Regions from separate parts of the Nocardiopsis sp. EMB25 genome, predicted to be linked through region 2. Evidence: riboswitches for the same ligand, from Rfam matches in the RefSeq annotation. Region 2 holds a riboswitch; the other holds the start of a gene.
The links. A riboswitch is a leader RNA that binds a small molecule or an ion and turns the genes downstream of it on or off. The one in region 2 is predicted to bind cobalamin.
Positions count from the first base shown of each region.

Region 1 (7,365 bases), 360 kb from region 2:
GCGCCGGAGCCCTTGTTCGCGGCGGGCATCGACCCGGTCGGTTCCCTGGTCCCCGGCGGTGACGGGATCATGGTCATGGACGTGCGCAACATCGGCGCGGCCACCGTGGACGAGGTCGTCGCCCTCATCACGCTGCCGCCCGGTGTCGAGATGGTCTCCTCCGGTGGCGCGGGCAACGCGCTTCCCGGAGCGGCCGGACACGGGGACTGGAGCTGCTCGGCGGGCAGCAACGGGGGCCGCTGCGTGCACCCCGGCCTGGACGCCGGACAGGACAGTACGCAGTTCTTCGACGTCCGTGTGGCCGGGGACGCCGACACCGGAGTCCCGGCCACGGTCGCTCTGTCGACCGGGGACGTCTCCGCCACCGCGACGGGTGAGCGGGGGGTGAGCGCCGACGGGGTGGCCGCGCGCTACGCGACGGCCGGCCGGGTCCGGGCGGAGACCGTCGGCAACGCCCTGATGACGTGTGTCGAACCGGAGCTCCCCGAGCCTCCGGTGATCCCCTGGCCGTGGCCCTGGCCCGAGCATCCGCACGATCACGGGCACGGGCACGGGCACGATCACGACGGCGGCCAGGGGCACCCGGACGGTCGTTCCGACGAGGCTCCGGGCGGGGACGCGTCGGAGGGCCCCGTTCCGTCACCCGAGGCCGACACACGCCGTGCCCCGAGCGACGAACCGCTCGACCCGGGGCTGGACCCGCTGCTCGAGGAGGCTGACGGCGTCGGGGACAACGGGGACGGAGGGAACGGTGAGTCCTCTGGGGACACCGGAGCGACCGAGGGCGACCCCTCCCCGGTCGGCGGGGAGGTGGGCGGCCCGGTGACCGCTGACGGTGGCGACGGCGCTCCGGACACCCCGGGTGTTCCCGCGCCCCCCGTCACCTCCGGGAATTCCCGGGCTTCCCAGGTGCTGGACTCCTCGGAGGGCCAGAACGGCCCCGCGGACGCGGAGAGCCCGGAACCCACGCCCCGCACCGGGGAGGAGGCCACCGAGTCCACCGCGGAGGGACCCTGTGCCCGGGCCCGGTCCCGGGAGGGGTACCTGCTCGACAACGACCACTGGTCGATGGGCCCCCTCGACCGTGACCGGAACCCGGACACCACCTCCTCCAGCTCCGCCGCCTGGGAACTCCCCGAGGGCGGTGAGGTGCGCTGGGCGGGTCTGTACTTCTCCGCGGCCGGACGGCCGCAGACGCCGACCGCGCGGATCAAGGGGCCCGCGGCGGACGAGTACCGGACCGTCGCGGCGGACGAGGTCCACGTCGCCGACCTGCCCGGGTACCCCGTTTACCAGGCCTTCACCGACGTCACCGACATCGTGCGCGCCCACGGTGGCGGTGAGTGGTGGGTCGCCGACGTCCCCTCGGTCGAGGGCCGCGGCGTCTACTCCGGGTGGAGCCTGGTCGTGGTGATGGAGGACCCCGAGGTCAGGTCCTACAACCAGGCGATGGTCCTGGACCACGCCGACGTCGTCTTCCGGGGCGGCGGGGCCGGCTTCCCGGTCTCCGGGCTGCTGCCCGCGGCGGTGCCCTCCACCGTGGACGTCGTCGCCTGGGAGGGGGACGCGGGCCTGGCCGGGGACTCGGTGACGGTGGACGGGACGGTCCTCGCGCCGCACGGCGGACGCGCGGGTGCGGGCAACGCCTTCGTCAGCTCCGCGCGCGGGGCGGTGGGGGACCCCGCCGCGTTCGGGACGGACGTCGTCCGATTCGACGCAGTACTCGGACGGGAATCGGACATCCGAATCCACTCCCAGCAGGATGCCTTGGTGGTCGGTGTGATCGCGCTGACCGCGCCCATGCGGACCTGAGGCCCGACTCGGCATGACATCCCGGTCACGCTGCGTGGGATGCGGAAAGCCCGAGTCACCTCGGATGTTCGTTCATGCGTAGCGTGACCGTAACGGTGGGTGTTCGCGGCTGGCACGCAAAACGAGACAGACTTGGCTAGGCTGTGGCCCGGTCATGGGTATGGCCCCAGAATCAACAGGGAAGGGGGCGGTGTCACGTGGACCGCTGCGCGTTGTTCGTCGACGCGGGATACCTTCTCGCGGACGGCGCGATGGCCGTACACGGAACCCGCAACCGGGACTCCGTCTCCTGGGACTACTCCGGTCTCGTCCAGTTCCTCAACGAGGTGGCGCGGGATCGCACCGGCCTGCCGCTCCTGCGCTGCTACTGGTACGAGGCCGTCGCCGACGACCGGCGCACCCAGGAACAGGACGGCATCGCCGACATCCCCGGCATCAAGTTCCGCGCGGCCCGGATACGGCCCGGTCGCCGCGAGGGAGTGGAGAGCTACGTCCAACGCGATCTCACCACCCTGGCCCGCACCGGTGTGCTGTGCGACGCCGTCCTGGTGAGCGGTGACGAGGACATGGCGTCCGTCGTCGCGGACGTGCAGGACCTGGGCGTCCGCGTCACCGTCGTGCACATCTCCGTCGAGGGCAACTGGACCATCTCCCGCACCCTGCGCCGGGAGTGCGACGACCTCATCGAGATCGGCGCCGGTCACCTGCGCCCACACGTCAACCTGCTCACCAGCGGCGGATCCTCCCAGGAGAACGCGGCCAAGACCACGACGCCGTTCGCGAACGGCCGTGCCCGGTCGGCTCCCGAGACCCCCCGCCAGCCGGTCGAGGCCCAGCCCGGGGGCAGCCGGGTCGAGCCCGCCGGGACCACGGGCGGCGGTCTGGAGGGGATCTTCGCGGGAACCGGGCCCCAGCCCGTTCCGCAGGGCAGTGCCATGGAGCAGTTGCGCGCGATGCGGCGGTCCCTCGCCCAGCAGCGCGGCGACCACCTCGCCGGTCCGGCCACGGACACCCGGCAACCGGGCCCGATCGACGCCAACGGCTTCCCCTCGGGCGCCCAGACCCCGATGAACGGCAACGGCGCCTACCCGGGCACGACGCCGTCGCCGACCGGACCCGGCGGGCAGAACGGCCAGGGGGTCTATCCTCCCGGAGACCAACCGGTGCGGGGCGCGGAGCAGAACGGATACGGCCTTTCCGGCAGACCAGCCTCCCCGCAGCCCGGTGCCAACACCCATGCCGCGGCGGGCCCCCAGCCCGCGTTCACGGCCGGCACGGGGCCACAGCAGTCCTTCGCGGGCGGGACGGGGAGCCAGCAGTCCTTCGCGGGCGCGGCCGACGCGCAGCAGCCGTTCGCCGGTGGGACGGGGCCCCAGCAGTCCTTCGCGGGGGGAACCGGGCCGCAGCGCTCCTTCGCCTCCGACAACCCCCAGGGCCACCCGCCGCCGCAGAGAAGCGGGCCGCCGCCCCAGGCGGACCCACGCTTCGGTCCGGGGGACAATGCGGGTTTCGGGGGTGCGAACGACGCAAACCCTACCTATGGGACCAGTACGGAAACTGACGCCGCCCGCCGCGGCGGGGCGGCTCCCGGATACGGGGGTCCGCCACGTACTGGTCCCGAACACGACGAACGCTTCGATCCTCGGGGACACCAGGAACCCGGTTCCAGTCCTGGATATCCCCAGCAGACACGCGCCGCCGCGCATACCGTTGACGATGCGGTGCATGTCGCACGCAAAGAAGGGAACGACTTCGCGGAGTCGATCGCGCGCGAGGCGCCCGCCCTGTGGGTCGAGGCGGTTCTCGCCCGGAGACCCCGGATGCCCTCCGACCTGGAGGCGCGTCTGCTCCAGGGCTCTTCGCTGCCGATCGACCACCTGTTGAGGGACGAGGTCCGGGACGGACTGCGCCAGGGGTTCTGGCAGGCACTGGAGCGCGCCAGGCCCTGATCGGCGCGTGGGAGTGCGAGTAGGGGATGGGGGCGATGCGGTTGACCCACGTGACGACGGCAGATCTCGACCGTATGGAGTTCCACGCCGTCCGGTCGGGTGAGCACGGCCCCGTCGCCGCCCAGTTGCAGGACCTGGCCAACCGTGTGGACGCCGGGAGCGAGATCACCCGCGCCGAACTGTTCGTCCGCGCGGGGGAGCAGTGGGAGATCGCCCAGGAGTACGAGCACGCGTGCGCGGCCTACCAACGGGCGATCGACGACGGCGGCCCGACGGTGATCGACGCGCGTGCCCTGAGCGCGGGCGCCCTGCTGCAACTGGACGAGGCAGACCGGGCCTATGCGCAGCTCAAACGCCTGGAGAACGAGTCGTTGCTGGGGCTGCCCACCCACGTGCACATCGCGGAGGTGCTCTACGCCCACGACGACCTCGGGGGCGCTGAGCGCTGGGCGACCGCCGGGATCCGCGCGCATCTGGACGCCACCGCCTCCCCGTACGTGCGGGACCTGCTGGACGAGCTCCTGAGGATTCGCTTCCGCATCCGCACCGACCTGGGACTGGGGGAGGACGACCTGGACGGCCTGCTGGACGGCGACTGACCCCCGGCGGGCCCGGTCCGGGCGCCGGTCGTCGGCCGGGTCCGGAGCGCGCCCCCGACGTGACCCGCGACGCGGTCGTGAGCTTTCTGACGCGCCTGGTGCGTCACACCCCTCGCGGGCCCCTAGGCTGTGTCCGGTCGCGGTCGCGAACACCCCCGGATCGGTGAGCGAAACCCCCACGAAGCAGATGGATCGACGCGCCCCATACCACGTCTCGGGCGTGCCCTCAGCCATGGTCGCCGCGGCCAGAAAATCGATGACACGCCATCATCTTGCGGTGTTCCAACGCCCCATCCCCTAGATGTAGTATCTCTCCCGCTGGTGGTTCACCCCCCAGGGGTGAGGCAAGAGGGAACCCGGTGTGAATCCGGGGCTGCCCCGCAGCGGTGAGCGGGATCGATCTGCGTCGCACACGAGACTCCCCCGAGTGACCCCCGGGGAGCGACGGTCAGGAGGGCGCCCGTGAGCCCGAGGACCTGCCGCCAGCGCGCACCGACCGTGCGCCGACGACGGGGCTTCGAGAGCGGGCCACCGCGACCCACCGGTCACGTGACCACGCGCACTCAGCGTGTCGGACCACCGGTGTGCCGTGGCCGTGTTTCTCGTGTCCCTCCCCGCCGGGACTCTTCTACCGAGGTTGGAGCCGCTGTATGACCCTTGACGTCGAGGCCGTGCCCGCATCCGTTCGGCCCGAGCCGACCCACGACGGCGCGCCCCCCGCCGCCGTCGACCGGATCGAGCACGTCGTAACCGAGGCCTGCGCGCGGCTCACCGGTGTTTCGGCGGACAAGGTCCTCACCGAGGCGCGCCGCGGGTTCTACCCCGGCATCTCGGACGCCGAGGTGGAGCTCGCCCTGGTCATGGCAGCCCGCAGCTTCGTGGAGGTCGATCCCGACTACTCCTACGTGGCCGCCCGCCTGCTGCTGGACAAGCTCCGCCGCGAGGCCCTCACCTTCATCGCGGGCGCCCCGCAGGCCGCCAGCCAGTCCGAGATGGCCGACCGCTACGCCGCCTACCTGGCCGCCTACGTCGGCCGCGGCATCGACCTCGGCCAGCTCGACCCGGCCCTGGCCACGTTCGACCTGGAGCGCCTGGGGGCCGCCCTGCGCCCCGAGCGGGACGAGAACTTCACCTTCCTCGGCATCCAGACCCTCTACGACCGCTACTTCCTGCACAGCGACGAGGTCCGCTACGAGCTGCCGCAGGCGTTCTTCATGCGCGTCGCCATGGGTCTGGCCCTGAACGAGGACGACCGCGACGCCCGCGCCATCGAGTTCTACGAGCTGCTGTCCTCGTTCGACTTCATGGCCTCCACGCCGACCCTGTTCAACTCGGGGACGGTGCGCGCGCAGCTGTCGTCCTGCTTCCTCACCACCGTCGGCGACGACCTCCACTCGATCTTCCACGGCATCAGCAACAACGCGATGCTGTCCAAGTACTCGGGCGGCCTCGGCAACGACTGGACGCCGGTGCGCGGCCTCGGCTCGCACATCCGCGGCACCAACGGCAAGAGCCAGGGCGTCGTCCCGTTCCTGAAGATCGCCAACGACACCGCCGTCGCGGTCAACCAGGGCGGCAAGCGCAAGGGCGCGGTCTGCGCCTACCTGGAGACCTGGCACATCGACATCGAGGAGTTCCTCGACCTCCGCAAGAACACCGGTGACGAGCGTCGCCGCACCCACGACATGAACACCGCGAACTGGGTTCCGGACCTGTTCATGAAGCGTGTGGAGGAGGGCGGCTCCTGGACGCTGTTCTCGCCGGACGAGGTCACCGACCTGCACGACAAGTACGGGACCGAGTTCGCCGAGGCATACGCCCACTACGAGGCCGAGGCCGAGGCGGGGCGGATCAAGGTCTTCAAGAAGGTCCAGGCCGTCGACCTGTGGCGCCGCATGCTCACCATGCTGTTCGAGACCGGCCACCCGTGGATCACGTTCAAGGACCCGTGCAACCTGCGCTCCCCGCAGCAGCACTCGGGTGTCGTGCACTCGTCCAACCTGTGCACCGAGATCACGCTGAACACCAGCGCCGACGAGGTCGCCGTCTGCAACCTGGGCTCGGTCAACCTGGCCCAGCACACCGGCCCCAACGGCCTGGACGCCGAGCGCCTGCGCCGCACCGTGCGCACCGCCGTGCGGATGCTCGACAACGTCATCGACGTGAACTTCTACACGATCCCCGAGGCGCGCCGCGCGAACATGCGCCACCGTCCGGTGGGTCTGGGCCTCATGGGCTTCCAGGACGCGCTGTTCAAGCTGCGCACCCCGTTCGCCTCCGAGGGCGCCGTCGACTTCGCCGACGAGAGCATGGAGCTGATCAGCTACTACGCCATCGAGGCGTCCATGGAGCTCGCGGCCGAGCGCGGTTCCTACGAGACCTTCGACGGGTCGCTGTGGAGCAAGGGCGTCCTGCCGATCGACTCGCTGCGCGCGCTCGCCGAGGCGCGGGGCGGTGACCTGGACGTCGACCGGGGCGAGACCCTGGACTGGGACTCGCTGCGTGAGCGGGTGCGCGCCACCGGGATGCGCAACTCCAACGTGATGGCGATCGCCCCGACCGCGACCATCGCCAACATCACCGGTGTGGGCCAGTCGATCGAGCCGGTCTACCGGAACCTGTTCGTCAAGTCGAACATGTCCGGCGACTTCACCGTCGTCAACCCGTACCTGGTCCGCGACCTCAAGGAGCGCGGCCTGTGGGACGACGACATGGTCTCGCAGCTGAAGATGCACGACGGCAGCCTGGGCGCCATCGACCGTGTTCCCGCCGACCTCAAGGCCCTGTACGCCACGGCCTTCGAGGTCGACCCGAACTGGCTGGTCGACGCCGGGTCGCGCCGCCAGAAGTGGATCGACCAGGCTCAGTCGCTGAACCTGTACATGGCCGCTCCCAGCGGTCGCAAGCTCGACGCCCTGTACCGTCGGGCGTGGCGCTCGGGTCTGAAGACCACGTACTACCTGCGTTCGCAGAGCGCCACCCACGTGGAGAAGAGCACGCTGAAG
Region 1 is NZ_JAMTDN010000001.1:5,349,946-5,357,310, forward strand. Features, by position in the region: gene KIK06_RS23715 (sigma-70 family RNA polymerase sigma factor) at 1-1,812, shown strand, start outside; gene KIK06_RS23720 (NYN domain-containing protein) at 2,010-3,761, shown strand; gene KIK06_RS23725 (hypothetical protein) at 3,788-4,360, shown strand; cobalamin riboswitch at 4,666-4,858, shown strand; gene KIK06_RS23730 (ribonucleoside-diphosphate reductase subunit alpha) at 5,011-7,365, shown strand, end outside.
Region 1: linked by a shared signal. The riboswitch ahead of KIK06_RS23730 (ribonucleoside-diphosphate reductase subunit alpha) and the one ahead of KIK06_RS25450 (CoA-acylating methylmalonate-semialdehyde dehydrogenase) in region 2 are both predicted to bind cobalamin.

Region 2 (7,365 bases):
AGACGATGACGGCGAGGACCACACGGACGGCGATGATGACCCGGACCGCCTTGAGGCTTCCGGGCATGGGGAGCACAGGGGGGTGCATGGAACTCTCTCTCACGGGAGATGACGTTTACCCGACTTGGACACTCCCCGTGCGTCTACCGTTCCGTAAAGTTCGTACATCCACCGACACAGCGAAACGCCTCCGCGCGCCAGGCACGCGGAGGCGTTCGTCGTATCCCGTCGGTCAGGCGTCGCCGCCCGGCCGGCCGGACCGCTCACGGATGGCGTTGACGATCGCGGAGAAGTCCCGCTCGGTCTCCAGCCCCTCGGCGAAGGCGGAGTAGATCCGGGCCGCCTCCAGCCCGATCTCGGCCTCCACCCCCGTGTCGCGCAGCGCGTTGGCCGCCAGGCCCAGGTCCTTGGCCATCAGCGACGCGGCGAACCCGGGCTGGTAGTCCCGGTTGGCCGGGCTGGTCGGGACCGGCCCGGGCACCGGGCAGTTGGTGGTCAGCGACCAGCACTGCCCGGACGCGGTCGAGACCACGTCGTACAGCGCCTGGTGGGTGAGCCCCAGCCGCTCGCCGAGCACGAACGCCTCGCTGACCGCGATCATCGACGCGCCCAGCACCATGTTGTTGCAGATCTTCGCGGCCTGCCCGCCCCCTGGCCCGCCGCAGTGGACCACCTTGCGGCCCATCGCGGACAGCAGCGGCTCCACGTCGGCGAAGTCGGCGCCCTCGGCCCCCACCATGAAGGTGAGCGTCGCGGCGGTCGCGCCCACGACACCGCCCGAGACCGGGGCGTCCACGGCACGGTGGCCCGCGGCGACGGCCTCGGCGTTGGCGGCCCGGGCGTCGGCCACGTCCACGGTCGAGCAGTCCACGAACAGCGTCCCGGGGCGGGCGGCGGCCAACAGCCCCGCGCCTCCGTCGGCGCCCAGGTAGGCGGTGAGCAGGTGCCGGCCGCTCGGCAGCATCGTGACGACCACGTCGGCCTTGGCGACCGCGTCCACCGCGCTGTCGGCGACGCGGACGCCCGACTCGGCGGCCTTGGCCAGGGCCTCGGGCACCAGGTCGAAACCGGTGACCGTGTGCCCGGCGGTCACGAGGTTGGCGGCCATGGGCCCACCCATGTTGCCCAGTCCGACGAACGCGACGGCGGTCATGCGCGGCTCCCCTCGTCGATGAGTCCCAGCGGTCCGTCCGGCGCGGCCGTGAAGAACCGCGCCACGTGGCTGTCGGACACCTCCGCCAGCCGGTCCGGCGCCCACGTCGGGCTCCGGTCCTTGTCGATCACCTGCGCCCGCACGCCCTCGACCAGGTCGGGCGAGGACAGCAGGGCGCACGAGACCCGGTACTCCTGCTCCAGGACCGCCTCCAGCGTGGGCAGCTCCCGGGCCCGGCGCAGCGCCGCCAGGGCGACCTTCACCGAGGTGGGCGACTTGCTCTCGATGACGTCGGCGGCGCGCGCGGCGTCCTTGTCGCCGTGGGAGCGCAGCCGGTCGACGATCTCCTCGGCGGTGTCGGCGGAGTAGCAGGCGTCGATCCAGTGCCGGGAACCGGCCAGGTCACCGGCCGGGGCGGTCTCGGCGAACCGGCCGACGGCGTCGGCGACGTCCTCGGCGGAGGCGGCCTTGGTGAGCGCGTCGGCCAGGTCGGCCAGCCGCTCGGACGGGACGAAGTGGTCGGCGAGCCCGGTGTACACGGCGTCCCCGGGGCCGACGGGAGCGGCGGTCAGGGCCATGTGCGTGCCGGTCTCCCCGGGGGCCCGGGACAGCAGGAAGGTGCCGCCGACGTCGGGCACGAACCCGATCGTGGCCTCGGGCATGCCGACGGTGGAGCGCTCGGTGACCACGCGGACGCTCCCGTGCGCGGACACGCCCACCCCGCCGCCCATGACGACGCCGTCCATGAGCGCGACGTACGGCTTGGTGAACCGGGCGATGTGCGCGTTGAGCAGGTACTCGTCGCGCCAGAAGGCGGCGGCCTCGTGACCGTCCTCCTTGGCGCTGGCCTGGATGGAGCGGATGTCGCCGCCCGCGCACAGGCCGCGCTCCCCCGCCCCGTCGATGAGCACGGCGGCCACGGCGTCGTCGCCCTCCCAGGCGGTGAGGGCGGCCTCGACGTCCCGCACCATGGCGTGGTTGAGGGCGTTGATCGCGCGGGGCCGGTTCAGGGTGATGCGGCCGAGCCCGCCCTCGACGCGCGCCACGACCTCGGCGTCGGGCGGGGTGGGCAGGGCGGCTCCGGTGGACGTGGTGGCGGCTCCGGGTGTCTCGGACATCAGGCGGCCCCGGTGAGTCCGCGAGCGATGATCAGGCTCATGATCTCGTTGGTTCCTTCCAGGATTCGGTGCACCCGCAGGTCGCGGACGATCTTCTCAATCCCGTACTCGGTGAGGTACCCGTACCCCCCGTGCAGTTGGAGGGCCTCGTCGGCGACGGTGTACCCGGCTTCGGTGGCGAACCGCTTGGCCATGGCGCACAGCTGCTGCGCCTCGGGGTCGCCCGCGTCCAGAGCCGCGGCGGCCCGCCACAGCAGGGACCGTGCGGCCTCCAGCTCCGTGGCCATCCCGGCGAGCCGGAACCGCAGCGCCTGGGCGTTGATCAGCGGTGATCCGAACGCCTCCCGGTCGCCCAGGTAGGCGGTACTGGCCTCCAGGGCGGCACGGCCCCCGCCGAGCGAGCAGGCGGCGATCCCGAGCCGGCCGCCGTTGAGGCCGTGCATCGCGATCCGGAAGCCGTCGCCCTCCTCCCCCAGACGGCGGTCGGCCGGGACCCGGACGGCGTCCAGGATCACCTGGCGCGTGGGTTGGGCGTTCCAGCCCATCTTGGTCTCGTTGGCGCCGAAGGACAGCCCCGGGTCGTCGCGGTGGACGACGAACGCGGACACGCCGGAGGATCCGGTGTCCCCGGTCCGGGCCATGACCAGGTACACCTCAGACGCGCCCGCGCCGGAGATGAACTGCTTGGTGCCGGTGATGACGTAGTGGTCGCCGTCGCGCTCGGCGCGCGTGCCGAGCGCGGCGGCGTCGGAGCCCGCGCCGGGTTCGGTGAGGCAGTAGCTGCCCAGGGTCTGGGCGGAGCAGAGGTCGGGCAGCCAGCGGGCCCGCTGTTCGTCGGAGCCGTAGCGGTCGACCATCCAGGCGACCATGTTGTGGATGGACAGGTACCCGGCGATGGACGGGCAGCCGGTGGCCAGGGCCTCGAAGACGATGGCGCCGTCGAGGCGGGTCAGGCCGGAGCCCCCGGACCCCTCGCCGACGTACACGCCGCCCAGTCCGAGTTCGGCGGCCTTGCGGAGCACGTCCACGGGGAAGTGCTTGGCCTGGTCCCACTCGACGGCGTGCGGCGCGAGGTGCTCGCGGGCGAAGTCGCGGGCGGTCTCGGCCAGGATGAGCTGGTCCTCGGTGAGTGTGTTCAACGGGGGCCGCCTAGCGCATGACCGGGATCGTGAAGCTGGCGCCCTCCTTGGCCCCGGACGGCCACCGGGAGGTGACGGTCTTGGTGCGCGTGTGGAACCGGATCGAGTCGGGGCCGTGCTGGTTGAGGTCGCCGAACCCGGACCGCTTCCAGCCGCCGAAGGTGTGGTAGGCGACGGGGACCGGGATCGGCACGTTGACGCCGACCATGCCGGTGTTGACGCGCTGGGAGAAGTCGCGGGCGGTGTCGCCGTCGCGGGTGAAGATCGCGACGCCGTTGCCGTACTCGTGCTCGCTGGGCAGGCGGAGGGCCTCCTCGTAGGTGTCCGCGCGCACGACGGAGAGCACGGGGCCGAAGATCTCCTCGCGGTAGATCCGCATGTCGGTGGTGACCCGGTCGAAGAGGCTGGGGCCGGTGAAGAACCCGTCCTCGTATCCGGGGACGGTGTGCCCGCGCCCGTCCATGACCAGTTCCGCGCCCTCCTCGACGCCCAGGTCCACGTAGCGCTCGACCCGCTCCAGGGCCTCGCGCGTGACGAGCGGGCCGAAGTCGGCGTCGGGGTCGTGGGAGGGCCCGACGCGGAGGGCGCCGATGCGCTCGGTGAGGCGGGCGACCAGGGCGTCGGCGGTCTCCCGCCCGACCGGGACGGCCACGGACACGGCCATGCAGCGTTCGCCCGCGGACCCGTAACCGGCGCCGAGCAGGGCGTCCACGGCCTGGTCGAGGTCGGCGTCGGGCATGACGATCATGTGGTTCTTGGCCCCGCCGAAGCACTGGGCCCGCTTACCGTGCGCGGTCGCGGTCGTGTAGACGTACTCGGCGATGGGGGTGGAGCCGACGAACCCGACGGCGGCCACGCGGGGGTCGGTGAGCAGGGTGTCGACGGTCTCCTTGCCGCCGTTGACGACGTTGAGCACGCCCGGGGGCAGCCCCGCCTCGAGGAAGAGCTCGGCGAGGCGGAGCGGGACGGAGGGGTCGCGCTCGGAGGGCTTGAGGATGAACGCGTTGCCGCAGGCGAGGGAGGGGGCGGCCTTCCAGAGCGGGATCATCGCGGGGAAGTTGAACGGGGTGATGCCCGCGACGACGCCCAGTGGCTGGCGGAGGGAGTGGACGTCGATCCCGGTCCCGGCGTTGTCGGTGAACTCGCCCTTGAGCAGGTGCGGGATCCCGGCGGCGAACTCGACCACCTCCAGGCCGCGCTGGATGTCGCCGTGCGCGTCGGGGACGGTCTTGCCGTGTTCGGCGGACAGGAGGCGGGCGAGGGTGTCGCGCTCGTCGTCGACGAGTTGGAGGAAGCGGAGGAGGACGCGGGCGCGGCGCTGGGGGTTCCAGGCGGCCCACTCGGCCTGGGCGGCCTCGGCGTCGGCGATGACGGCCTCGGTCTCGGCCCGGTCGGCGAGGGGGACGCGGGCCTGCACGGTGCCGTTGTTGGGGTCGTGGACGTCGCCGAAGGCGCCCGACCGCCCGGGGACGTGCTTTCCATGCACGAAGTGCGTGAGTTCGCGGGGCTCGTTGGGTTCGTGGGTCTCACTGACCATGGCGCACCAGCTCTCGTCTGGAGGCGGAGCGGGGCACGGGGGCATGGGGGAACGGGGCCGCGATGGTGCGCGGCCGGCCGGGCGGCCCGTGGTGTCGGGTCGCCGGGTTCAGCGGTCGTGCCCGATCGCGTGCCCGGGCGGCGTTCCGTGCCCGGGCCGGGTCGCGTGGGCGCGTACCGGTGCCATGCGTGCTCGCTCCATCCTCGTGGATCACACGGTTGTCGACAGCCGCGGCCGGTATCCTGACTCCCGGATCAGCGCGCTCTCCCCGCCTTCCCGGCTGACGCCAGTGGCATCGTCTGGGCGAGCGCTTCCCGGACACAGTGGCGGGACCGTGCCGGATTCCCACCGGCTTCCCTGCACCGCGGCTCTGTGACGCCCACCATATAGTTGGACGTCCAAGTAAATCCAGGGCCCAGGGAGTGTGACCCGGGCCACACGGGTCGAGGGGGTGTTCTGGGTGGAACCGGAGTCGGCGGCCCGGGACGGGGAGACGGACGGACGCGCGTCGGCGCGCCTGACCGGGGGCGCTACCGGTCCAGCCCCGCGAGGAGCTCGTGGGCCTCGTCCAGATGGGCGGGAACGGCCTCCGGCCCCTCCGCCAGGCGCATCGCGGTGAGCTCGCAGGCCATGGCGACGTGAGCGGCCAGGACGGCCACGGCCTCCGTCGCACCGACCTCCATGAGCGCGTTCGCCAGTTTGTCGGCCCGGCACTGCTGCACCAGGAGGTGGCGGGACTTGAGGTCGTCGCTCTCACGCAGCAGCCGCATCAGCACCGCCGCGTGATCGGGCGACAGGGAGGTGTGCGGACGGACGCCCGCCTCGCGGAGGAGTCCGACCGCGGCACCGAGGTCGTCCCCCACCGAGGCGGACGCCTTCTCGCGCACGTGGGCACACACGCGCTCGATCTCATCCGCGTCGTCCGCGAACAGCACCTGCTGCTTGTCCCCGAAGTACCGGAAGAAGGTGGTACGCCCCACCTCGGCGCGTTCGGCGATCGCCGCGACGGTGACGTTGTCGAATCCGTGCTCGTCGAAGAGCTGGAAGGCGGCCGACACGATCAACGCGCGGGCCTTACGCCGTTTACGGGCGTGGAGCGTGTCCGGGGGGTGGTGCATGAGGCAACCCTATCGAGTGGGAACCCGGTTCTCCGTGAGACTCGAGACCATAAGTACTCTGGTCCCAAAACGCTCCGTGAGCACCTGGGTAGCGGGAAGTCGTTTGGCCGATCTGGTTGCGGACACGGGCGTCGGGCTCAGCCGGGGACCCTACGCACATGTTCCGGTTGGCCCGGAATTTTATTGCAGAACCGACGCCGGGTGACAACCGCCTTCCGGAGACCGGCCGGAGCCGACGTGGAATGTGGTTCCCCACTCACGCAGGTTATGCCACCGATGGGCCGACCATTTTGTCAGCCGACCAAAATTCTCCACCCAACAAAATAGTTAAGTTTCCTAACTATAGGCGCACCGCACAGTTCACGCGACCTCCCCCAGAATGACGGCCCCCTGTGCCACAGTGGGAGACCTGCATCACACCCTGGAGTTGGTTATGACGTATCTCCTGGTCATCGGTACGCGCAAGGGGCTCTTCACCGCCAAGAGCGAGGATCGGCGCGCATGGGAGGTGACCGGCCCCCACCGGCTGGACGCGGCCGACTACGCGAGCATGAGCGCGGTGTACGCCGTCGGCGTCGACCCGCGCTCCGGCCGCATCCTCGCCGGAGCCGAGAGCTCACACTTCGGCCCGAGTGTCTGGTACAGCGACGACAACGGGGCGTCGTGGCACGAACCGGGCACCGCGCCCATCGCCTTCCCCGAGGACACCGACGCCTCGTTCACCCGCGTCTGGCAGTTCGCGTTCGGGCCCGAGCCCGACACGGTGTACGCGGGTGTGGAACCGCACGCCCTCTTCCGGTCGACGGACGCAGGACTGAGCTTCAGGCTGGTGCGTCCCCTCTGGGACCACCCCCACCGCGCGGACTGGTTCCCCGGTGCGGGCGGCGGCGCGATCCACACCATCCTGCCGGGGCTCCTGGGGGCGGGCGACCGCGCTCCGGAGGCCATGACCGTCGCCATGTCCACCGGCGGTGTCTACCAGACCCGCGACGCCGGGGCGACCTGGACACCGGCGAACAAGGGCGTCTCGGCCGTGTTCCTCCCGGACGAGGAGCCCGAGTACGGCCAGTGCGTCCACAAGGTCGCGGCGGCACCGAACGGGGTCCTCTACCTCCAGAACCACCACGGGGTCTACCGCAGCGCGGACCCCGCCGGGGAGGGGTGGACGTCCATCGAGGAGGGCCTGCCCTCCAACTTCGGGTTCGCCGTGGTCACGCACCCGAGCCGTCCGGAAACCGCGCTCACCTTCCCGGTGATCAGCCAGGAGGTGCACCTGCCGCCCGGCGACCGCCTGGGCGTG
Region 2 is NZ_JAMTDN010000001.1:5,713,060-5,720,424, reverse strand. Features, by position in the region: gene KIK06_RS25470 (hypothetical protein) at 1-88, opposite strand, end outside; gene mmsB (3-hydroxyisobutyrate dehydrogenase) at 233-1,153, opposite strand; gene KIK06_RS25460 (enoyl-CoA hydratase/isomerase family protein) at 1,150-2,271, opposite strand; gene KIK06_RS25455 (acyl-CoA dehydrogenase family protein) at 2,271-3,410, opposite strand; gene KIK06_RS25450 (CoA-acylating methylmalonate-semialdehyde dehydrogenase) at 3,421-4,947, opposite strand; cobalamin riboswitch at 5,163-5,349, opposite strand; gene KIK06_RS25445 (TetR/AcrR family transcriptional regulator) at 5,478-6,065, opposite strand; gene KIK06_RS25440 (WD40/YVTN/BNR-like repeat-containing protein) at 6,499-7,365, shown strand, end outside.